DNA from 3 places in the Bacillus sp. FAU18 genome. Region 1 is predicted to be linked to each of the others. Evidence: riboswitches for the same ligand, from Rfam matches in the RefSeq annotation. Region 1 holds a riboswitch; each other region holds the start of a gene.
The links. Region 1 has a riboswitch for S-adenosylmethionine ahead of metN (methionine ABC transporter ATP-binding protein MetN). Riboswitches for the same ligand answer to the same signal wherever they lie in the genome.
Positions count from the first base shown of each region.

Region 2: linked by a shared signal. The riboswitch ahead of AC0OMU_RS05000 (phosphoadenylyl-sulfate reductase) and the one ahead of metN (methionine ABC transporter ATP-binding protein MetN) in region 1 are both predicted to bind S-adenosylmethionine.
Region 3: linked by a shared signal. The riboswitch ahead of mtnK (S-methyl-5-thioribose kinase) and the one ahead of metN (methionine ABC transporter ATP-binding protein MetN) in region 1 are both predicted to bind S-adenosylmethionine.

Region 1 covers NZ_JBVYHZ010000004.1:1,219,753-1,227,651, reverse strand. The annotation lists gene AC0OMU_RS17520 (3-hydroxyacyl-CoA dehydrogenase/enoyl-CoA hydratase family protein) at 1-449, shown strand, start outside; gene AC0OMU_RS17515 (acetyl-CoA C-acetyltransferase) at 460-1,635, shown strand; gene fadE (acyl-CoA dehydrogenase FadE) at 1,650-3,434, shown strand; gene AC0OMU_RS17505 (arsenate reductase family protein) at 3,544-3,900, shown strand; gene gcvH (glycine cleavage system protein GcvH) at 3,967-4,350, shown strand; gene AC0OMU_RS17495 (YusG family protein) at 4,406-4,642, shown strand; gene AC0OMU_RS17490 (toprim domain-containing protein) at 4,720-5,082, shown strand; gene AC0OMU_RS17485 (thioredoxin family protein) at 5,084-5,404, shown strand; gene AC0OMU_RS17480 (SCP2 sterol-binding domain-containing protein) at 5,511-5,855, shown strand; SAM riboswitch class I at 5,970-6,076, shown strand; gene metN (methionine ABC transporter ATP-binding protein MetN) at 6,182-7,207, shown strand; gene metP (methionine ABC transporter permease MetP) at 7,200-7,868, shown strand; gene metQ (methionine ABC transporter substrate-binding lipoprotein MetQ) at 7,882-7,899, shown strand, end outside.
Region 2 covers NZ_JBVYHZ010000003.1:899,349-907,247, forward strand. The annotation lists gene carB (carbamoyl-phosphate synthase (glutamine-hydrolyzing) large subunit) at 1-571, shown strand, start outside; gene pyrK (dihydroorotate oxidase B electron transfer subunit) at 568-1,338, shown strand; gene AC0OMU_RS04985 (dihydroorotate dehydrogenase) at 1,338-2,273, shown strand; gene pyrF (orotidine-5'-phosphate decarboxylase) at 2,242-2,961, shown strand; gene pyrE (orotate phosphoribosyltransferase) at 2,958-3,590, shown strand; SAM riboswitch class I at 3,735-3,840, shown strand; gene AC0OMU_RS05000 (phosphoadenylyl-sulfate reductase) at 4,002-4,703, shown strand; gene cysP (sulfate permease) at 4,715-5,779, shown strand; gene sat (sulfate adenylyltransferase) at 5,828-6,976, shown strand; gene cysC (adenylyl-sulfate kinase) at 6,989-7,582, shown strand; gene cobA (uroporphyrinogen-III C-methyltransferase) at 7,681-7,899, shown strand, end outside.
Region 3 covers NZ_JBVYHZ010000003.1:695,301-703,199, forward strand. The annotation lists gene AC0OMU_RS03950 (acyltransferase family protein) at 1-369, opposite strand, end outside; gene kinE (sporulation two-component system sensor histidine kinase KinE) at 622-2,838, shown strand; gene ogt (methylated-DNA--protein-cysteine methyltransferase) at 2,835-3,332, shown strand; gene AC0OMU_RS03965 (hypothetical protein) at 3,423-3,548, shown strand; gene mtnA (S-methyl-5-thioribose-1-phosphate isomerase) at 3,582-4,643, opposite strand; gene mtnK (S-methyl-5-thioribose kinase) at 4,651-5,844, opposite strand; SAM riboswitch class I at 5,937-6,093, opposite strand; gene AC0OMU_RS03980 (carbon-nitrogen family hydrolase) at 6,177-6,956, opposite strand; gene mtnE (methionine-glutamine aminotransferase) at 7,051-7,899, shown strand, end outside.

The DNA.
Region 1 (7,899 bases):
AAACATTTGAAACAATCGCGATGGCGAAAGTGTCCGCTTCCGCCCAAGAGGCTCGTGAGATGAACATTTTAAAAGAAACGGATCACATCAGCGTGAATCAAGACCACCTGCTGTACGATGCGAAGCAGCTGGCTGCATCTTTATACGATACCGGCTGGCGGCCGCCTGTAAAAGAAAAGGTCAAGGTGCCGGGAGAAACCGGTTATGCAGCACTATTGCTTGGCGCTGAGCAGATGAAACTGTCCGGCTATATATCTGAGCATGATTTCAAGATTGCGAAAAAACTCGCTTATGTCATTGCGGGCGGAAAAGTGCCGTTCGGTACTGAGGTTGATGAAGAGTATTTATTGGAGATCGAAAGAGAAGCGTTTTTGAGTTTGGCAGGAGAGGCAAAATCTCAAGCGAGAATGCAGCATATGCTTGTGAAAGGTAAACCTTTACGGAATTAGGAGGGAGCTTATGAAAGAGGCAGTCATTGTGTCAGGTGCAAGAACACCGGTTGGAAAAGCAAAAAAAGGATCGTTGGCCACCGTTCGCCCGGATGATTTGGGAGCGATTTGTGTAAAAGAGACACTGAAACGGGCAGGCGGCTACGAAGGCAATATTGACGATTTGATTATTGGCTGTGCAACGCCTGAAGCGGAGCAGGGGCTTAATATGGCGAGAAATATTGGTGCGCTCGCGGGCCTGCCGTACACAGTTCCGGCGATTACAGTTAACCGTTATTGCTCTTCAGGCCTTCAGTCTATTGCATATGCAGCAGAAAAAATTATGCTGGGCGCCTACGATACAGCGATCGCCGGCGGAGCAGAATCCATGTCGCAAGTTCCGATGATGGGGCATGTTACCCGTCCGAACCTTGCTTTGGCAGAAAAGGCACCGGAATATTATATGAGCATGGGCCACACAGCCGAGCAAGTCGCGAAAAAATACGGCGTCTCCCGTGAGGATCAAGACGCGTTTGCCGTTCGCAGCCACCAAAACGCCGCTAAAGCCCTTGCAGAAGGGAAATTTAAAGATGAGATTGTACCTGTCGAAGTGACGGTGAGAGAAATCGGAGAAGACCATAAGCCTATGGAAAAACAGTTTGTGTTTTCTCAGGATGAAGGTGTTCGCCCGCAAACGACTGCAGACATCTTATCGACATTGCGCCCGGCCTTTTCCGTTGACGGGACGGTGACTGCGGGCAATTCCTCGCAGACGAGTGACGGAGCGGCGGCTGTCATGCTGATGGACCGGGAAAAAGCCGATGCTCTTGGCCTGGCGCCGCTTGTGAAATTCCGCTCCTTTGCGGTAGGCGGCGTGCCGCCGGAAGTGATGGGAATTGGACCGGTGGAAGCGATTCCGCGCGCTTTGAAGCTTGCCGGACTTCAGCTGCAGGACATCGGTTTGTTTGAATTGAATGAAGCTTTTGCCTCACAGGCCATTCAAGTAATCAGAGAATTGGGAATTGATGAAGAAAAGGTGAATGTCAACGGGGGCGCAATCGCGCTTGGACACCCGCTTGGCTGTACGGGCACAAAGCTTACACTCTCACTCATCCATGAAATGAAACGGAGAAACGAGCAATTTGGAGTCGTGACCATGTGTATCGGCGGCGGGATGGGAGCGGCCGGTGTATTTGAATTATGCTAAAGGGGGAAAAACAAATGGCAAAAAAAGCGGCTGAAGTACAAAAAGGCGGCGGATTTTTAATCGAGGATGTCACATACGATCAAATGTATACACCGGAGGATTTCACTGACGAGCATAAAATGATTGCGAAAACAACAGAGGATTACATCGAGCAAGATGTTCTTCCTCATATAGATGATATCGAAAACCATCAATTCGAGCATTCTGTCAGACTGTTGAAGAAAGCGGGCGAACTAGGGCTGCTTGGCGCCGATGTGCCGGAAGAATACGGAGGGCTCGGCCTTGATAAAATCAGCTCGGCACTCATCACTGAGAAATTTTCGCGTGCGGGAAGCTTTTCTCTTTCTTATGGCGCGCATGTCGGTATCGGTTCCTTGCCGATCGTCTTTTTCGGATCAGAAGAACAAAAGAAAAAATATTTGCCTGGACTCGCTTCAGGCGAAAAGATCGCCGCTTATGCTCTGACTGAGCCTGGCTCTGGGTCTGATGCACTTGGAGCAAAAACAACAGCTGTGCTGAATGAAGCAGGAACCCATTATGTATTAACAGGGGAAAAACAGTGGATTACCAACTCTGCTTTTGCCGATGTATTTGTGGTTTACGCCAAGGTAGACGGCGACAAGTTTTCAGCCTTTATTGTAGAAAAAGAGTTCCCGGGTGTCTCCACGGGACCGGAAGAAAAGAAAATGGGAATCAAGGGATCATCGACAAGAACCCTCATTCTGGATCAAGCTGAAGTGCCAAAGGAAAACCTGCTCGGAGAAATCGGCAAAGGGCATGTCATCGCCTTTAATATTTTAAACATCGGCCGTTACAAACTGGCGGTTGGCACAATCGGCGCATCTAAACGCGTCATCGAGCTGTCTGCGGCATACGCAAATCAGCGCCGCCAATTTAAAACGCCGATTGCTGGTTTTTCATTGACACAGGAAAAAATCGGGACAATGGCCTCAAGGCTGTATGCGATGGAAAGCTCTGTATACAGAACCGTCGGGCTGTTTGAAGATAATATGAGCCAGTTCACGGCTGAAGATCTCAAGGACGGCCGGCAAATTGCCAAATCGATTGCGGAATACGCCATCGAATGCTCTCTGAATAAGGTATTCGGCTCTGAAACGCTTGATTATATCGTTGATGAAGGCGTGCAGATTCATGGAGGCTACGGCTTTATGCAGGAATACGAAGTAGAAAGGGCCTATAGGGATTCAAGGATCAATCGGATTTTTGAAGGCACAAACGAAATCAACCGGTTAATCGTGCCAAGCACCTTCCTGAAAAAAGCGCTTAAAGGCGAGCTGCCTTTATTCGAAAAAGCGCAGTCGCTGCAGGAAGAACTCATGATGCTTATGCCTGAAGAGCCTGGAAGCGGCGTCTTAGAGCAGGAGAAATATATCGTCAAGCAAGCCAAAAAAATTGCGTTGTTTGCTGCCGGCCTAGCCGCGCAAAAATACGGAAAAGCGATCGATCGTGAGCAAGAAATTCTCGTGAACGTAGCGGATATCGTCAGCAATGTATACGGAATGGAATCAGCCGTGCTCAGAACGGAAAAGGCCATTGCCGCACAAGGCGCTGAAAAAGCAGCGCAAAAGGTGCTGTACACAGAAATTTTCGTTCAAGAGGCCTTTAACGAAATTGAAGCGCATGCGAAGGAATCCCTTATCGCAATGGAAGAAGGAGATTCACTCCGCATGATGCTTTCCGCTCTGCGCAAGCTGACACGCGTAACGCCTAAAAACGTGATTCAGAAAAAACGCGAGGCGGCGGCAGGCATTTTTGAGGCTGAGAAATATACTGTCTGATTGGCCAAGAGCTCCGCATGCGCGGAGCTTTTTTTTAGAAGCACTGTTTTAGGTTTTTAAAACAAACTGTGTTAAAATAACCTCGATTATTTTATTGAGGGGGAAGAAGATGTCGTTAACTTTTTACTGGTACCCTAAATGCGGAACGTGCCGCAAAGCAAAGAAGTGGCTTGAAGAGCATGGAAAAGAAATAAACGAAATACATATTGCTGAGCAGCCGCCAAGCAAAGAAGAATTAAAAGCGCTTTATGAAAAAAGCGGGCTGGATCTCAAGAAATTTTTCAACACGAGCGGCATGAAATACCGCGAACTCAATCTCAAGGAAAAGCTGTATCACATGTCAGAGGACGAACAGCTCGAGCTGCTGGCTTCAGATGGTATGCTGATCAAACGCCCGCTTACAACAGACGGCGAAAAAGTGACTGTCGGATTTAAAGAAGACCAATTTGAAGAAAACTGGGCTTAATGTAAATTTTTTTTGAAAAGTGTGGTATCTTCTTATTGTAGTGCTGTAAAAAATGGAGGGATTCAATTGAGCATACCAAAAGATTTGCGTTACTCAGGAGAACACGAGTGGGTAAAAGTTGAAGGAGAAAAAGCCAGAATCGGAATTACGCATTTTGCCCAGTCCGAACTAGGCGACATCGTGTTTGTCGAACTTCCTGAAGTGGGCGCTGAAATCAAAGCGGACGAGCCATTCGGCAGTGTTGAATCCGTTAAAACGGTATCTGAGCTTTATGCACCGATTAACGGAACGGTTGTGGAAGTAAACGAAGATCTTGATGACAGTCCGGAATTCGTCAACGAATCTCCGTACGAAAAAGCATGGATGATCGTCGTTGAGCCATCTGACGCTTCTGAAATTGAAAAACTGATGACAGCAGAGCAATACGAAGAGATGACACAAGAAGACTAAAACAGGATAGCCGTAAAAGCAATTGGACACGCTAACGTTATGGGAGGTGTCCAATATGGCTTTCGACAAACAAAAGCTCGATGTCACCAATGACGTGACAGGCCGCTTTCAAAATGGCCGGCTCTCGTTATATCATGATAATGAGATGATCGGCCAAATGACAAGCATGAATGAATATGAGCTTAAGTCCGGTTATTCCTTTGAAAATGAGAAATTTTATAAGACAGCCGATGTGGTCTCTGGAGACGACGCAAAATATGTAGATTGTGACTACGAAAACGGCTGGTGTTAATGTTGGCGGTGAATTTCACTGCCTTCTTTTACAATCTGAACGTTTCAAATTTGACGCGGCAGGTGAACAAGATGAAGATGGATGAGCTGGAAAAGGTTATGATTGTCGAGGGGAAATCAGATAAAGAGAAAATCGAAAGCGTCCTGAATGAGCCGGTGCGCATTATCTGCACAAACGGAACAATCAGCCAGCTGAGGCTTGAGGAATTGGCTGACGAGCTTTATGATAAAGACGTCTATATATTAGTTGATGCTGATGAATCAGGTGAGAAATTGAGAAAACAGCTGAAGCGTGAATTTAATGAAGCCTGCCATCTCCATATCGACAGAGCCTATAAGGAAGTAGCGGCTGCGCCCAGGCACCACGTCGCCTCTGTATTGCTGCGTGCGAATCTGAATGTCCATACTATTTTTCTTGAAAGAAAGTCCCGAGGTGTATAGCATGAAAGAACTCCAAGAACACGAACTTGACCACATTGAAGATGATGTGTACCTTCTATATTTATATACTCCGTTTTGCGGCACCTGCCAGCTTGCAAGCAAAATGCTGACAGTGGTGAAAGAAATGCTGCCTGATGTCGCCTTCTATCAAAACAATGTCAATTACTCTCCGACATTCGCAAAAGCGTATCAAATTGAAAGCGTCCCTTGTTTTCTGCTGTTTAAAGGCGGAAAGATGGTCGAAAGAGGATATGCATTTCATTCCGTTTCTTATTTATATGAGCTGATCAAACAAAAATCATCTTCCGCATCCCATTTATGACATATTTCTCAGCATATCCAATGAAATTGTCGTTCGTTTTATAAAGGGGTTCTTGCGACAAAGAGAGAAATGTGTATGTATGACCAACAAATAGGAGGTTGTACATATGGAGAAAGCGGAAGTTTTAGAAGATGAGTATCAGCATCTGTTTTTAAAACCCCTTTTGAATGCCTCAACATTGCTCATTACCTTCCAAGGAGAAGCAGAAGCCTTAACCGTCTCAATAAACGAACAGGGAGAAATGAAAAAAGTTTCCCCGCCCCAAACGTCCAACCTGACCTTTTACGGAAACCAAACGGAAATTATTGATTTATTGCACGGAGACATTTCCCTTCAGCACCTCATTCAGAGCGGAAGCCTCAAAGTAAAGGGGTCATTCAGGGCCCTGTTAAAACTGGAAGCCATTCTCTGGCTGACAAATGGATTTTTTCAGAGGATTTTAAAAAATTAAAAAATAATAAATTATTATAATAGTAAAAGTTGACATCATTTATTTTATTGACATTTAATCATTCGCCGTGCTATTCTACATTAAGAATTTCCGGACGAAAAAGACTATATATTTCTCTTATCAAGAGAGGTGGAGGGAAGTGCCCTATGAAGCCCGGCAACCATCAACACTGTTGAAATGGTGCCAATTCACACGAAGCGTTCAGCTTTGAAAGATGAGAGAAAGGCATTTTATATAAGCCTTTCTGCTCAAGTGTGCAGAAAGGCTTTTCTTTTGCAGAAAAAACCGGAAGATTTCTTAGAATAGTGTTAAGGCAGGTGATTGCTTTGATCAATCTTCAGGATGTTTCAAAAATTTACAAGTCGAAACATGGAGATGTCAATGCTGTCCAAAATGTCTCGCTTTCCATTAAAAAAGGTGAGATTTTTGGAATTATAGGATATAGCGGAGCTGGTAAGAGTTCCTTAATCCGTCTGCTGAACGGCCTTGAGAAACCAACCTCAGGAACCGTGGAAGTGGCGGGAACCAAGATTAATGAAGTAAATGGACGCGGTTTAAGAAAAGCACGCCATGAGATCAGTATGATTTTCCAGCATTTCAATTTGCTTTGGTCGCGGACTGTCAGAGATAATATCATGTTTCCTTTGGAAATTGCCGGAGTGAAAAAGAGCGAGCGGATCAAGCGCGCCAATGAACTGATTAAACTGGTAGGTTTAGAAGGAAAAGAAAAATCATATCCGTCCCAGCTGAGCGGCGGTCAGAAGCAGCGTGTGGGAATTGCCAGAGCGCTTGCAAACAATCCGAAGGTTCTTCTTTGTGACGAAGCGACATCAGCATTAGATCCGCAAACGACAGATTCAATTCTGGATCTATTGTCCGATATTAATGAAAGACTCGGTTTGACGATTGTGCTGATTACGCACGAAATGCATGTCATCCGCAAAATCTGCAACAGAGTCGCCGTCATGGAAAACGGCAAGGTGGTCGAAGAAGGCGAGGTTCTCGATGTCTTCAAAAATCCAAAGGAACAAATGACAAAACGATTTGTTCAGCAGGTGACAGAGCCGGAAGAAACGAAAGAGACGCTTCAGCACCTTCTTGATGATACAGCATCAGGAAAAATGGTTCAGCTCACATTTGTCGGTGAGTCAGCTGAACAGCCTCTGATTACAGAGATGATCAGAAACTTCAATGTCAGCGTCAATATTCTGCAAGGGAAAATTTCGCAGACGAAGGATGGGGCTTACGGTTCACTGTTCATCCACATTGACGGGGACGAGGAAGAAGTGCAAAACGTGATCCGATTCATTAATGACAAACAGGTGAAAGCAGAGGTGATCACGAATGTTTGAAAAATACTTCCCGAACGTTGATTTAACTGAATTATGGAACGCGACATATGAAACACTTTATATGACGCTGATTTCTTTACTGTTTGCTTTTGTCATCGGGGTCATCCTCGGCTTGCTGCTCTTTCTGACGAGCAAAGGAAGCCTCTGGCAGAATAAAGCGGTCAACTCTGTGATTGCGGCCGTTGTTAACATATTCAGATCGATTCCGTTCCTTATTTTAATTATTTTACTATTAGGTTTTACGAAATTTTTAGTCGGCACGATCTTAGGGCCAAACGCCGCATTGCCGGCGCTGGTAATCGGCTCGGCACCATTTTACGCGCGCCTTGTTGAAATCGCGCTGCGTGAGGTGGATAAAGGTGTGATTGAAGCCGCTAAATCAATGGGCGCGAAAACGTCTACGATTATTTTCAAAGTGCTGATTCCGGAATCAATGCCTGCTCTTATTTCTGGCATTACGGTTACTGCCATCGCTTTGATCGGCTCAACGGCAATTGCCGGAGCCATTGGTTCAGGAGGCCTTGGAAACCTTGCGTACGTAGAAGGATATCAGTCTAATAACGCTGATGTTACCTTCGTTGCTACTGTGTTTATTTTAATCATCGTGTTTATTATTCAAATCATCGGTGATCTAATAACAAATATTATAGACAAACGATAAGGGAGGATTTACATTGAAAAAGCTATTTTTG
Region 2 (7,899 bases), on a different contig from region 1:
TGTAAAAGCGCCGGTCTTCTCCTTTGCCAAGCTGAGAAGAGTGGACATTACGTTAGGGCCTGAAATGAAATCAACAGGTGAAGTCATGGGGAAAGATTCGACACTTGAAAAGGCGCTCTACAAAGCCTTGATTGCTTCAGGTATTCAAATCCCGAACTACGGTTCCGTGCTTTTAACAGTAGCTGATAAGGACAAAGAAGAAGGGCTTGCCATTGCTAAGCGGTTCCACGCAATCGGCTACAACATTTTAGCGACGGAAGGAACGGCAGGCTACCTGAAAGAAGCTTCCATTCCAGCAAAGGTCGTCGGAAAAATCGGTCAGGATGGCCCGAACTTGCTTGACGTCATCAGAAACGGAGAAGCGCAGTTTGTCATCAATACGCTGACAAAAGGAAAGCAGCCGGCAAGAGATGGTTTTAGAATCAGACGTGAATCAGTAGAAAATGGTGTTGCCTGCCTAACATCTTTAGATACGGCAGAGGCGATATTGCGAGTGCTGGAAAGCATGACATTCCGTGCTGATCAAATGCCGGCAGTCAACACAAATCAGGAGGCGGCAGTCACTATATGAAAAAAGCGTATTTGACAGTATGTTCTAACCAGCAAATTGCAGACCGGGTGTATCAAATGGTTCTGAAAGGGGAGCTTGTCCAAGGGTTTACAACCCCTGGACAGTTCCTTCATCTTAAAGTGAGCGAAGCGATTACGCCTCTTTTGAGAAGACCAATCAGCATCGCAGACGTCAACTTTGAAAAAAATGAAGTCACCATCATTTATCGGGTAGATGGGGAAGGGACAAGACTCTTGTCACTGAAGCAGCAGGGAGAACTTGTGGATGTCCTCGGGCCTTTGGGAAATGGCTTTCCTGTTAATGAAGTTCAACCCGGAAAGACGGCTTTGCTGGTAGGAGGCGGAGTAGGTGTGCCGCCTCTCCAAGAGCTGTCGAAACGCTTGAATGAAAAAGGGGTTAATGTCATCCACGTTTTAGGATTCCAATCGGCAAAGGATGTTTTTTACGAGGAAGAATGCCGGCAGTATGGAGACACGTATGTGGCAACAGCTGACGGAAGCTACGGGGAAACCGGATTTGTCACAGATGTGATTAAACGGAAAAATCTAGAGTTTGATATCCTCCTCAGCTGCGGGCCGACACCGATGCTCAAGGCGTTAAAACAGGAATATGCCCATAAAGAAGTATATCTGTCGATGGAGGAACGAATGGGCTGCGGAATCGGCGCATGCTTCGCGTGTGTGTGCCATACAAACGAAAGTGAGACATCCTATGTAAAAGTATGTCTCGACGGGCCTGTATTTAAAGCTCAGGAGGTGGCGCTGTAATGCTAGAGGTGAAATTGCCGGGACTTGATTTGAAAAACCCAATCATTCCTGCATCAGGCTGCTTCGGTTTTGGAAAAGAATTTTCACGTTTTTATGATTTGTCTTGTCTTGGAGCCATCATGATTAAGGCTACGACAAAGGAGCCACGCTTTGGGAACCCGACGCCGCGGGTAGCTGAGACTGGTGCTGGAATGCTCAATGCGATCGGTCTCCAAAATCCGGGGCTGGATAGCGTGTTGCATAATGAGCTGCCGTGGCTTGAGCAGTTTGATATGCCGATCATTGCCAATGTCGCAGGTTCTCAAGTCGAGGATTATGTTGAAGTCGCAGAGCATATCAGCAAAGCGCCTAATGTTCATGCTCTTGAATTAAATATTTCCTGCCCGAATGTGAAAACAGGCGGAATCGCTTTTGGCACGAATCCTGAGATGGCTGCCGATTTGACAAAAGCGGTGAAAGAGGTTTCGGATGTACCCGTTTATGTGAAGCTTTCCCCGAACGTGGCTAATATCACAGAAATTGCATTAGCGATCGAGGAAGCGGGAGCGGACGGTCTTACGATGATCAACACACTAATCGGCATGAGACTCGATTTAAAAACTGGCAAACCGATATTAGCGAATAAAACAGGGGGACTTTCAGGCCCTGCTGTGAAGTCGGTTGCCATTCGCATGGTGTATGAAGTCAGCCAGGCGGTCAACATCCCGATTATCGGAATGGGAGGCGTGCAGACGGCTGAAGATGCCCTGGAATTTCTTCTCGCGGGAGCAAGCGCAGTCGCTGTCGGAACAGCAAACTTCGTGAATCCTTTTGCATGTCCAGAGATTATTGAACAGCTCCCATCTGTTTTGCGCCAATACGGCTATCAATCAATTGAAGAATGCATCGGAAGGAGCTGGAATCATGAAAAACAACCTGCCCATCATCGCGCTTGATTTTGCATCAGCTGAAGAAACACTTGCGTTCTTAGCGCCTTTTCAGCAAGAACCGTTATTTGTAAAGGTTGGAATGGAGCTTTTTTATCAAGAAGGGCCATCGATCGTGAAACAATTAAAAGAAAGAAACTGCGAGCTGTTTTTAGATCTCAAGCTTCATGACATCCCGACTACTGTAAACAAAGCGATGAAGCGCCTTGCCAGTCTTGGAGTAGACCTCGTCAATGTTCATGCGGCCGGGGGCAAAAAAATGATGCAGGCAGCTCTCGAAGGCTTAGAAGAAGGTACGCCGACTGGAAAAAAACGTCCGTCACTTATCGCGGTAACCCAGCTGACAAGCACATCTGAACAAATCATGAAAGATGAACTGCTGATTGAAAAGTCTCTGATTGATACGGTTGTGCACTACAGCAAACAGGCGGAAGAAAGCGGACTGGATGGAGTGGTCTGCTCTGTTCATGAAGCAAAAGCCATTTACCAAGCGGTGTCGCCTTCATTTCTGACTGTCACTCCGGGGATCAGAATGTCAGAGGACGCTGCGAATGACCAAGTCCGCGTAGCGACGCCTGCCATTGCAAGAGAGAAAGGTTCATCAGCGATTGTAGTAGGACGCTCGATTACAAAAGCGGAAGACCCGGTAAAAGCCTATAAGGCTGTCAGACTTGAATGGGAGGGAATCAAATCTTGAAACAAATCATCGCAAAACATCTATTAGACATCCAAGCTGTATTTTTACGCCCGAACGAGCCGTTCACATGGGCAAGCGGCATTTTATCACCAATCTACTGTGACAACCGCCTTACGCTATCTTTCCCAGAGGTCAGAAACGAAGTTGCCTCAGGTATCAGCAAGCTTGTCAAAGAGCATTTTCCTGAAGCTGAAATGATTGCGGGAACAGCAACTGCCGGTATTCCTCATGCTGCTCTTGCGGCTGACCGTTTGAATCTTCCGATGTGTTATGTGAGGAGCAAGCCGAAGGCGCACGGAAAAGGCAATCAGATTGAGGGAGCTGTGCAAGAAGGGCAAAAAACAGTCGTCATTGAAGACTTAATTTCCACAGGAGGCAGCGTGCTTGAAGCTTGTGCAGCTCTACAAGCGGCCGGCTGTGAAGTGCTTGGTGTCGTCTCAATCTTTACGTACGGACTTCCAAAAGCGGAGGAAGCCTTCGCAAAGGCAGAACTGCCATACTACTCATTAACTGATTATGATACGCTCACAGAGGTCGCGCTTGAAAACGGAAATATTCATTCAGATGATCTAAAAAAGCTGCAAACATGGAAACGAAATCCCGAGTCAAAAGATTGGTTTAAAAAATAAAAAATAAATTCAAATGATGTAAAGAGGCTTCAAAGCCTTGCTGTACTTGAAAACAGGCTATGAGGCCTGTTTTTTTATTAATCCTATAAAAAAAGTCGGGTTGACTTATGTTAGAATTGTGCTAAAATTTACTACAAATCTAAAAACTTATCAAGAGCGGCTGAGGGACTGGACCTATGAAGCCCGGCAACCTGCATAGTTTGTAAGGTGCTACTTCCAGCAAAATGAATTCCATTTTGAAAGATAAGGGCTGCATGCTGTTCCTGTCTTTCTTTCCGCCGGATTGAAAGTTTTTTATTTTAAGAGGTAAAAAGGCTATCTGTATATCAGCAGCCGCGAATCACATTACATGGGAAAAGACAACCGGCAGAAAGCTACTGTTTGTTTGTCTCCGAAAGGAGGAAAGAAGAAATGTTAACGTATGATAATTGGGAAGAACCAACGATTACATTTCCGGAAGACGATCCTTATAAAGGAGCGCTGTCAGTTTTAAAATGGGCATACGGCCATTACGGCAATCAGCTTGTTTATGCCTGCAGTTTCGGAATTGAGGGAATCGTTCTGATTGACTTAATTTATAAAGTGAAAAAAGACGCAGAGATTGTGTTTCTTGATACAGGACTTCATTTTAAAGAAACCTATGAAACAATTGAACGAGTGAAAGAGCGTTATCCGGGTCTTAATATCATCCTGAAAAAACCAGACCTCACCCTTGAGGAACAAGCCGAAGAACATGGTGACAAGCTGTGGGAAAGAGAGCCGAATCAGTGTTGCTATCTTAGAAAGGTCGTTCCTTTAAGAGAGGCGCTTTCAGGACATCCAGCCTGGCTTTCCGGCCTGCGCCGTGATCAAGGGCCAAGCCGTGCCAATACGAATTTCTTAAACAAAGATGAAAAATTCAAGTCAGTAAAAGTTTGCCCGCTTATCCATTGGACTTGGAAAGACATTTGGAGATACACATCCCGGAATGAACTGGACTACAATCCGCTTCATGACCAAGGATATCCAAGTATTGGCTGTGCGCCTTGCACTGCTCCCGCTTTTACAGCAGAGGATTTGCGCTCAGGCAGATGGAATGGTATGGCGAAAACAGAATGCGGACTGCATGAATAAGGAGCTGCAAAATGGAATTAGCCGCTATTTTATTTAGCTTGTTTTTTGCGATGAATATTGGTGCAAGCGGCGCTGCAGCTTCGATGGGGGTTGCTTACGGCTCCGGAGCCATCAAAAAGAAAACCTACGCTTTGATCCTATGCGCAGTCGGTGTCTTTGCCGGGGCGGTCATTGGCGGAGGCGAGGTTGTAAAAACAATCAGCTCCGGCATTATTCCTGAGCAGACGATTACACTGACGATTGTTTGCATCATTATTGGAGCTGCTGCCCTGTCGCTCTTTACTGCTAATCTGCTCGGCATTCCTTTGTCGACAAGTGAAGTAACAGTCGGGGCGGTTGTCGGCGTGGGAGTGGCTTATAAAGTATTGTTTGTGAACAATCTTCTGATCATTGTGTCATTTTGGGTTTTTGTCCCGCTGTTCGCTTTCGGCTTCACCTATTTCGTATCTAAGCTGTTTCGTTATTTTAAGATTGAAGTAAAATCTTCTAAAAAACAAAAAATCCTCGGCATTGTTTTGTTAGTTGCCGGATTTTTCGAAGCATTCTCTGCCGGCATGAATAACGTGGCGAATGCTGTTGGCCCGTTAGTAGCTGCCGGTGTGCTTGATGTCGGAAAAGGAACCTTGTATGGAGGAGCTTTTGTTGCTCTTGGCGCACTGTTATTAGGCCGGCGTGTGCTAGAAACAAACGGGAAGAAAATTACGAGATTCTCCAAAGGGGAAGGCATTCTCTTATCCGGTACAGGAGCAGGACTTGTGATCATCAGTTCTGTATTTGGGATGCCGGTGCCCTTGGCGCAAGTCACGTCATCGTCTATTATCGGAATAGGCATGGCAAAAAACGGTCCGAACGTGTTCCATAAACAAGTTGTTCAAACGATGCTGAAGGTATGGATCGCATCGCCGTTTTTATCTTTATCGATTTCTTATCTGCTTGTATCCTTGTTTTTAAAAGCAGATTATTATTCGATCTTTATCATGGTAAGTGTGCTTTTAGCGGCGGGCGGTGCCGTCAGCCTGACAAAGGCCATTCGTAAAGAGAGACGCTCAGTCCACGAACAAGGCGGGGGAATCTGATCATTAATCTGAGTAATTTTATAAGTTAACTAGGAGGAGATGGATATTATGAGCTTAGCACCACACGGAGGAACATTAGTAAACAGGGTAGATGAATCATATGATGTGAGCGGCATTCAAAAAGAAATTGAACTTGATTTAATTTCTTTCGCGGATTTGGAATTGATCGGTATCGGTGCATACAGCCCGATTGAAGGTTTCTTTAATGAAAAAGATTACGTATCTGTAGTCGAAAACATGCGTCTTTCTTCCGGCGTTGTCTGGTCTCTTCCGATCACGCTTCCGGTCGATGCGCAAAAAGCAGCGGAACTGTCACTTGGTGAAACGGTAAAGTTAACGTATGAAGGAGAAACATACGGCGTTATCCAAATCGAAGACCTGTACGTGCCTGACAAACAAAAAGAAGCTGTCAATGTGTACAAAACAGATGAACAGGAGCATCCTGGTGTTAAAAAGCTGTTCAGCCGCGGCAATACATATGTCGGCGGACCGATTACGTTGATTAAAAAAGCTTCAAAACAGTTCCCTGAATTTACATTTGAACCGTCAGAAACGAGACGCCAGTTTGCGGAAAAAGGCTGGGAAACCATTGTCGGTTTCCAAACAAGAAACCCTGTTCACAGAGCGCATGAATACATTCAAAAAACGGCTCTTGAAACAGTAGACGGCTTGTTCTTGAATCCGTTAGTAGGCGAAACAAAATCTGATGACATTCCAGCTGATGTACGGATGGAAAGCTACCAAGTGCTTCTTGATCATTATTACCCGAAAGATCGCGTTTTCCTTGGTGTCTTTTTAGCGGCGATGCGTTATGCAGGCCCGAGAGAAGCAATTTTCCACGCGCTTGTCAGAAAGAACTACGGCTGCACACATTTCATCGTCGGCCGTGATCATGCAGGTGTAGGTGACTATTACGGAACATACGAAGCACAGGAGCTGTTTGACACATTTAAACCTGAAGAACTCGGGATTACGCCGCTGAAATTCGAGCACAGCTTCTTCTGTAAAAAATGCGGAAATATGGGAACAGCGAAAACATGCCCTCATGGCAGAGAGCATCACGTCATTTTATCAGGCACTAAGGTAAGAGGCATGCTGAGAGACGGTGTGCTGCCGCCTGCTGAATTCAGTCGAAAAGAAGTCGTAGAAGTGTTAATCAAAGGGATGAAGAAAAAAGAAGAAGTAGGCGTATCTTAAGGAGGACTGGCAGTGACAAATCGCGATATTGTATGGCATGAAGCCTCTATCACAAAAGAAGAGTACCAGCAAAAAAACAAGCATAAAAGCTCCATTCTCTGGCTGACAGGGTTAAGCGGCTCAGGCAAATCAACGATTGCCAACGCCGCTGCGAGAGAATTGTTTGAGCAAGGCTATCAAGTGATTGTGCTTGACGGGGATAATATCCGTCACGGCTTAAATAAGGATCTTGGTTTTTCTGATGAAGACCGAAAAGAAAACATCCGCCGAATCGGAGAGGTGGCGAAGCTTTTTGTTCAGCAGGGAACCATTGTGATTACTGCTTTTATCTCTCCTTTCCGCGAGGACAGACAACAGGTTCGCGAGCTTGTGGAAGCGGGCGAATTTAATGAAGTCTACATTAAATGCGACCTTGATATTTGTGAACAAAGAGATCCGAAAGGGCTTTACAAAAAAGCAAGAAACGGCGAGATTCCGTTCTTTACAGGAATTGATTCTCCTTATGAAGAACCGGAAGCTCCAGAGCTCGTTCTTGATTCAGGACAGCATGACCGTGAAGCGTGTAAAAATCAGCTGATCGAGTTTGTTAAACAAAAATTGAGCTGAATATGATCTGCTGCGTTCTTCTCAGGTGCCGGAATGCAAGCGAGAACATCATCACAGCGAATGCTCTGGAAGAACTCGAATAGATCGGGGGAAATACGATGGGGAAAGTATATATTGTAGGAGCGGGTCCCGGTGACCCTGATCTGCTGACAATTAAAGCGCTGAAAGCCATTGAAAAAGCTGATGTCATCTTATATGACAGATTAGTAAATAAAGAGATTTTACAATATGCCAAAGAGCAAGCAGACCTGATCTACTGCGGGAAGCTTCCGGATTTTCATACGATGAAGCAGGAAACCATCAATCGATTTCTTGTG
Region 3 (7,899 bases), on a different contig from region 1:
TAGGAGCAGGTTCCAAAAGAATAAGCTTACAAGAAACCATAACGACCATTGCGGATCAATCGGGTTCACATTTGCCATGCTTTCATCTTGCATAATGTAATAAAAGACGGAATAAATGATTTGGAAAATCAAATACGGAATAATCAGCTTGACCGCCAGCTTTTTTACATATCCCGCCCGTTTAAAGCCTTTCGCGAAATAACCGGATACAAGAATAAATGCAGGCATATGGAATGTGTAAATGAACTTGTAGAGGTAGAGCATAAAATGATTATCATTAATAAAGGAACGAAGGATATGACCGAATACAACAAGGAATATCAATAAAAATTTTGCGTTATCAAAATAACTGTCCCGCGATTTACTCATAGCATCACCTTCTCTTTCATCAGTCACTAAGAGATTATTCCCTGCTGGTACATATTTTAAAATAAAAGATGAAAAAGGAATCTAAATAAATGCTGATTGTTAGGTCGATGTAAAGTGACGGTAAGGATCGTAGAAAATGTCTTCGTAATGTAATGGCGCTGAAATTTTCTGAAATTTATAGGGCAAATGAAGGAAGTTCCCGCATTTTGTAGAAATATTGAGGGATAGGTTTTGAAGAAGGAGTGTACATGCATGGAAACTCTTGGTGTCCAGACAAACTCGGAGCTGCGAGAGGAACTGAATCGCCTCAAAGAAGAAAACGCGCGACTGAAAAAGGAATTGAATCAGCATCAAGTGATTGTCAACAATACGCTCGATGCTATTTTTATTTGTGATAACGAAATGCGGATTGTTCAGGCAAATGAAGCAACAGAAAGGATGCTTCAAGTTGACTCGGAAGATTTGAAAAAGCGTTCTGTTTTGGATTTTTTGTTTTCAATCCCAAAGGATGAACTGAATCTTTCCGTAAAGAAGTTTTTTAAAAAAGGCTTTCTGTGGAAGGAGGTTCCGATCAGGCTTGATTGCGGGGCAACAAAATACATAGAGTTTCTGGCCAAAAGAGGTATTGGCGAGGATTTCTTTTTTGTTGTCATGAGGGACATATCTTCTAAGAAGATTCTCGAGCGGGAATTCTCTATGAATGAACAGCTTTTTAAGGACTTGTTTGACAGAGCAGTTGACGGAATCGTCCTGTTTGATAAAGATGGCGGTTTTATTGATGCCAATTTGTCCTTTTGTAAAAGCTTTGAAATCAATCATAATGAGCTGTCTCATTTATCTTTGTATGAGTTTATAGACAGCGGCTCACGAAAAGATTTCGACAATATCTGGAAGGCGCTCAACCGCAAGGGAAAAGCGAAGGGGGAGCTGCCTGTCAAGCTTCGTTCAGGAGTTCAAAAACTATTTGAATTCACGATTACATCAAACATCATCAGCGGTTTTTATATGTCCATTATGAGGGATATCACAGAGAAGCGGTCTATGGAGCTGCAGCTCTTTAAAAGTGAGGAGCGCTTCAGAGAAATCTTTGAAAATGCAATGGACGCCATCATCATCTGGTCGAATGACGGAAGAATCGTAAAAGCGAATCAATCAGCCTGTAAAATTTTTGAGCTGCCGATGAATTTGCTGTTGAAAAGAAAGCTGTGTGATTTTCTCGTTGACTCGCAGCAGAAATACAGCATAACGAAAAGGAAATACGCAAAATACGGAGAGATCAGAGAAGAGCTGCTGTTTCAAATGGGGAACGGGCAATTCAAAGAGCTTGAATTTACTTCAAAACGGACAATCCTTGAAAATCAGCATTTGACGATCTTAAGAAATGTAAGCGACAGAAAGCGGATGGAAAAGGAGCTTCGGGAAAGCGAGCTGAAATTCAGAAAAGTGTTCAACGGCTCAATGGACGGCAATGTATTGTTCGACAATCAATACAGGATCATCGACGCCAACCCGTTAGCAAGCCATATTTTGGGACTGTCACATGAAGAGATAAAACAGCACAGCCTGTTAGATATTATTTCTGCTTATGAAATAGAAAATCTGGCATCACCGGCAAGGCAGATTAATTTTGATGAAATGGACAACGAAATTCCATTTTTGCTGAGCAGCGGTGATAACAGAAAACTCGAATTCTCTTTTAAACGGAATATTATTCAAAATATGAACTTGGCTATCTTTAAAGACGTAACAGAGCGAAAAGAATTGGAGGAACGCCTGCGCAAATCAGATACCCTTCATGTTGTCGGCGAACTCGCAGCCGGCATTGCTCATGAAATCAGAAATCCGATGACTGCTCTTAAAGGCTTCATTCAGCTTCTGAAAGGGAGTGTCGAGGGAGACTACGCCCTTTACTTCAACGTGATCACCTCAGAACTAAAGCGCATCGAATCCATCATCACCGAATTCTTGATTTTAGCCAAGCCCCAGGCCATTATGTATGAGGAAAAACATGTTACCCAAATTATGAGGGACACGATAGACCTTCTAAATGCGCAAGCCAATCTCAGCAATGTACAAATGCAACTTGATTTAATTGACGACATTCCCCCGATTTACTGTGAACCGAATCAGCTGAAACAGGTTTTTATCAATATATTAAAAAACGCCATCGAAGTGATGCCTGACGGCGGAAATATTTTTGTAACGATAAAGGCATTGGATCCAGATCATGTTCTTATCTCCTTAAAAGACGAGGGAATCGGAATGACAGAAGATAAATTAAAGCGACTTGGTGAACCGTTTTATACGACAAAGGAACGGGGTACTGGACTTGGGCTTATGGTAAGCTATAAAATTATTGAAGAACATCAAGGCGAGATTATGGTAGAAAGTGAAGAAGGGAAGGGCACCGTTTTCCATATTACGCTTCCTGTCAGACAGAATGCTGAAGAAAGAAGGAATGATGAATGAACTACTATACGACAGCCGAAACGCCGCTCGGTGAACTTATCATTGCCGAAGAGGAGGACCGGATCACTCGTCTATTTCTCAGTCAGGAAGATTGGGTGGATTGGAAAGAAACGGTTCAGAATACTGAGCACAAGGAAACACCTAATCTTGCAGAAGCGAAACAACAGCTTCAAGAATATTTCGAAGGCGAAAGGAAGACATTCTCCCTGCCGCTCAGCCAAAAGGGCACTCCTTTTCAGCAAAAAGTGTGGCAGGCACTGGAGAGGATTCCATATGGTGAATCCCGAAGCTATGCGGATATTGCCGCTGCGGTCGGCAGTCCGAAAGCGGTGCGGGCTGTCGGACAGGCTAATAAACGTAACGACCTGCCGATTTTTATCCCGTGCCACAGAGTGATCGGCAAAAACAGTGCGTTAACAGGATACGCCGGAAGCAAAACCGAGATCAAAGCATTTTTGCTAAACATCGAGCGAATCTCCTATAAAGAAAAATAAAACATATGGCACGTTCCCTTTTTTTCACGGCCGACATATCATTTTATTAAGTTAAAAAAGTTGGTCTGATGAAAAAGGAGGACAAAGCAATTGAAGCCGAGCCGCTCTGAGAAACTTGCCGTTTTTGCCGAACTGTTTGTGAAACTGCATATCTTATCAAGCGCTCAAAAAGATGAAATCATCAATGTTAACAAAAAGAAACAAAAAAACCGCTGACTCGGCTCCAAATGAGCAAAGTCCAGCGGTTTTTTAATGCACCTTTTCTCCTCTAAACAGCTGTTCAATCTCTTCTTCATAGTTTCCGGTCATAATCCCTTTTTCTGTGATGATTCCTGAGATGAGATCATGAGGTGTAATGTCGAAAGCGGGATTAAAGACAGGCACATTGGATGGAGCGGTCCGAACTCCGGAAATCTGCCTGACTTCCTCGGGATCCCGTTCCTCTATCGGGATATCAGCGCCGCATTTGACCTTTGTATCAAATGTAGATAAAGGTGCGGCGACAAAAAACGGAATATCAAAGGCGTTTGCTAAAATAGCAAGACCGTATGTGCCGATTTTATTTGCCGTATCACCGTTCTTTGCAATTCGGTCGGCTCCGACGATAACAGCGGAAATTTGTTTTTCCTTCATCGTATGGGCGGCCATGCTGTCTGTGATCAGAGTGACATCAATGCCCCCTTGCATCAGCTCCCAAGCAGTAAGGCGTGAACCTTGCAGGACAGGCCTTGTTTCACAGGCATAAATGTGCAATCCCAAATCTTTTTGTTTGGCCAAGTAAAACGGAGCTAGCGCCGTTCCATAGCGGCTTGTCGCGATTGAGCCGGCATTGCAGATTGTCATGATCCTGTCGCCTTTTTTGAAAAGCTGCAGGGCGTTTTGGCCGATCAACCGGCACGTTTCCTCATCCTCGACCTGAATCTGAATGGCTTCATGGACAAGGTTTGTTTTTGCTTCATTTACGGAAATCGCGTTTTCGACCGAATGACTCAGTCTCTCAAGCGCCCATGACAAATTAATGGCGGTAGGCCGTGAGCTGTTTAAATATTGTTTGATGTCTTCCAGTCTGCGGCGGAATTCCGTGACATTATCTGTTTCAATGTTTTTGGCAGCAAGCGCTAGTCCGAAGGCAGCCGTAATGCCGATCGCCGGAGCGCCCCTTACTTTGAGCGTGACAATCGCATCAAATACATCCTCTTTCGTCGTCAGCTCTAAATATTCCGTCTCATCAGGAAGCTTTTGCTGATTTAAAATGGTAATAGCTGTTTCTTTCCATTCAACAGAACGTGGAACAGCAAATGAATGGGTCATGAATGGATCATTCCTTTACAAGTAACTTAAATAATTCAATAACATCTGTTATCGTTTTGAATTCCGAACGTTTTTCGATAAAGGCTGTGCCGGTTTCGAGCGCCAGGCGTTTTCTGCCGATTCGTTTATCAAACGGCACGATCGTATCCAGGTCAGCTACATGGGCAAGGCCGATCGTGCGTCGTATCAGCTCACAGCCCGCAAATCCGATTGCTTCTTCAAAAATATGGCTGAGCGTATCAGTGAGGTAACCGTCGATGTTGGCGTAAACATCCAGACTGTCCTTCTGCCAGGCTTCACTAAACGTCTCTTCAAACGTTTCCCAGACCTGGTTGACATGTTCATATAACGGCTCTCTGTCAGCCCCGTCACGGCTGAGTGCGTTCAAAAATAAGTTGGCGATAAATTGCCCTACATCAAAGCCGATCGGTCCGTAAAAAGCAAACTCAGGATCAATCACCTTTGTTTCGTGTTCACTTGCGAAAATGCTTCCTGTATGCAAATCACCATGAATCAACGTTTCTGCAGACGTTAAAAATGACTTTTTCAGCTTAGCGGCTTCGATTTTAACGCTATCATTATTCCAAAGCTTTTCGACAAAAGGACGGAGCTCTTCTTCAAAATCATTTGTGTCATGGTCGAAGAAAGGATCTGTAAAAACAAGTCTTTCCGTAATGTCGCATAGCTCTGGATTTGTAAACTGTTTAACAAGCTGTTTTTTCACCTTAGGTTCAAGCGCGTAATCTGATGAGTAGAAAAGTGTTTTTCCTAAAAATTCACCGATGTGCTGTGCCAGATGAGGATAGTTTTCACCCTCAATGAGTCCTTTTCTTGCGATCTTGAGGTGAGAGAGATCCTCCATGACGGTAACCGCCATTTCCGTATCAGAATAAAACACTCTTGGAACCAGGTGAGGCACATGCTCGCCCTGACGGATGAGAGCGCTGCTTTCGATTCTTGCACGGTCGATTGTCAGCGGCCAGCTTTCTCCCACCACTTTTGCATACGGAACCGCCTGTTTAATGATCAATGCTCTGTCATGTTCTTGATCATAAATATGAAAAACGTAATTTAAGTTGCCGTCTCCGATCTCCTGGCATGTCAGCGTGCTTTTGCTTGGAAAAAGGCCAAGCTTCACCGCCAACGCCACAGCGGAGCTTTCATTTAACGTTTCGTATAAAGGTGTTTTTGTGACTCCCATCATCATAACCTCCAATTATGTAATCACTTAATATGTGGCCGTAAAAAAGCCTCCTTCTCAGAGAGAAGGAGGCTTAACATCTATGTCCGCCTCTCTTATCTCTCAGATCAGATCTGAATGGAATTAGCACCGTGCCTTAAGAGACTAGCGTCTCGGCGCGAAAAAGATGCGCCCCATTTCACAATGGAATTACGGTCGGTTGCTGTTGGGGTCAAAAGGCCAAATCCCTCGCCCAACTCTCGATAAGAGAATATATTCACTTGTTTGACAATTCTAATTTATCAGTTGATGAACATGGTAACAGGTAATTTAGTTAGTTGTCAATATATTTTTTAATATAAATCTTTTCTGATATCATCGAAAACAGGAATGCTCTCCCGAACTTCTGCGCTTTCTTGAAGGTCAATTTCCGCTCGGACTATGCCTTCTTCCCGGCCGCCTTCAGCAAGTACACGCCCCCATGGATCAATAATCAGACTATGACCTGCAAATTCATTATCCGGATTTGAACCGGTACAATTGCAGGCTGCGACAAAGCATTGGTTTTCAATGGCCCGCGCAATAAGCAGGCTTTTCCAATGATCAAGGCGGGGAAGAGGCCATTCCGCAGAAATAAACAGCACGTTGGCGCCTTTTGTCGTATGTTTTCTGATCCATTCCGGAAAACGGATATCGTAACAGATCAATCCTGAGCTTTTGACGCCGTCAAGCTCAAAGTATCCGTCTTCGGAACCGGCTGATAAATACAGATGCTCATCCATCAGCTGAAAAAGATGGGCTTTTCTGTACTCTTTAATGATTTGCCCTTCCTTATCCGCGATGTACATTGTATTATAAACATCAGAATTCTCCCTGACAGCGACCGATCCGGCGACAATATGAACACCATGTTTTTTTGCCGTTTTCTTCAGCCAGCTCTGAGCGGAGCGGCCGTCTTCGTCAGCGAGTTCATCAAGATTGGCCAGATCATATCCGGTCGTCCATAATTCAGGCAGAACAAGAACATCAGCATGTTTGCTTTCTTTTTCGATGAAAAATTCAGCTTTTTTTATATTTTCCGAAGGTTTTCCGTATGAAATATCAAATTGAAGACAAGATATCGTCCATTTCATCTTTTTAACACCCCAAATTTTTCTTTACTTTTTTCATTTAACCATATATGATGATGGACTATCATTTCAAGATTTTTTTAGAAGGTGAGAATAGATGAAATTTGAACAGTCTCATGTATTGAAGGAATTGCCTAAACAATTCTTCGCTTCTCTGGTGCAGAAAGTGAACCGAAAGCTCGCAGAAGGACATGACGTAATCAATCTAGGACAGGGAAATCCAGATCAGCCGACTCCTGAACATATTGTCGAGGAGATGAAACGAGCTGTTGCTGATCCTGAGAATCATAAATATTCGTCTTTTCGCGGCTCATACCGTCTGAAGTCAGCGGCTGCTGAATTTTACAAAAGAGAATACGGCATTGATCTGGATCCGGAAACCGAAGTCGCTGTATTATTCGGCGGAAAAGCCGGTCTAGTCGAGCTCCCGCAATGCTTGTTGAATCCCGGTGATACGATTTTGGTTCCCGATCCGGGTTATCCTGATTACTGGTCGGGTGTCACACTTGCAAAAGCAAAGATGGAAATGATGCCGCTCGTAAAGGACAGGGCGTTTCTCCCTGATTACAGCAGCGTAGCCGCTGAAGCAAGGGAACAGGCGAAATTGATGTATTTAAATTATCCGAATAATCCGACCGGAGCTGTTGCTACTTCCGAGTTCTTTGAAGATACCGTGCGTTTTGCGACTGAAAACGGAATCTGCGTCGTTCACGATTTTGCTTACGGCGCTGTAGGATTTGACGGCTGCAAGCCTTTAAGCTTTTTGCAGACTGAAGGTGCGAAGGATATCGGAATTGAAATTTACACGCTGTCAAAAACGTATAACATGGCAGGATGGCGGGTTGGCTTTGCCGTCGGAAACGCTTCGGTCATTGAAGCGATCAATCTTTATCAAGACCATATGTTTGTCAGTCTTTTCAGAGCGACTCAGGAGGCTGCAGCAGAG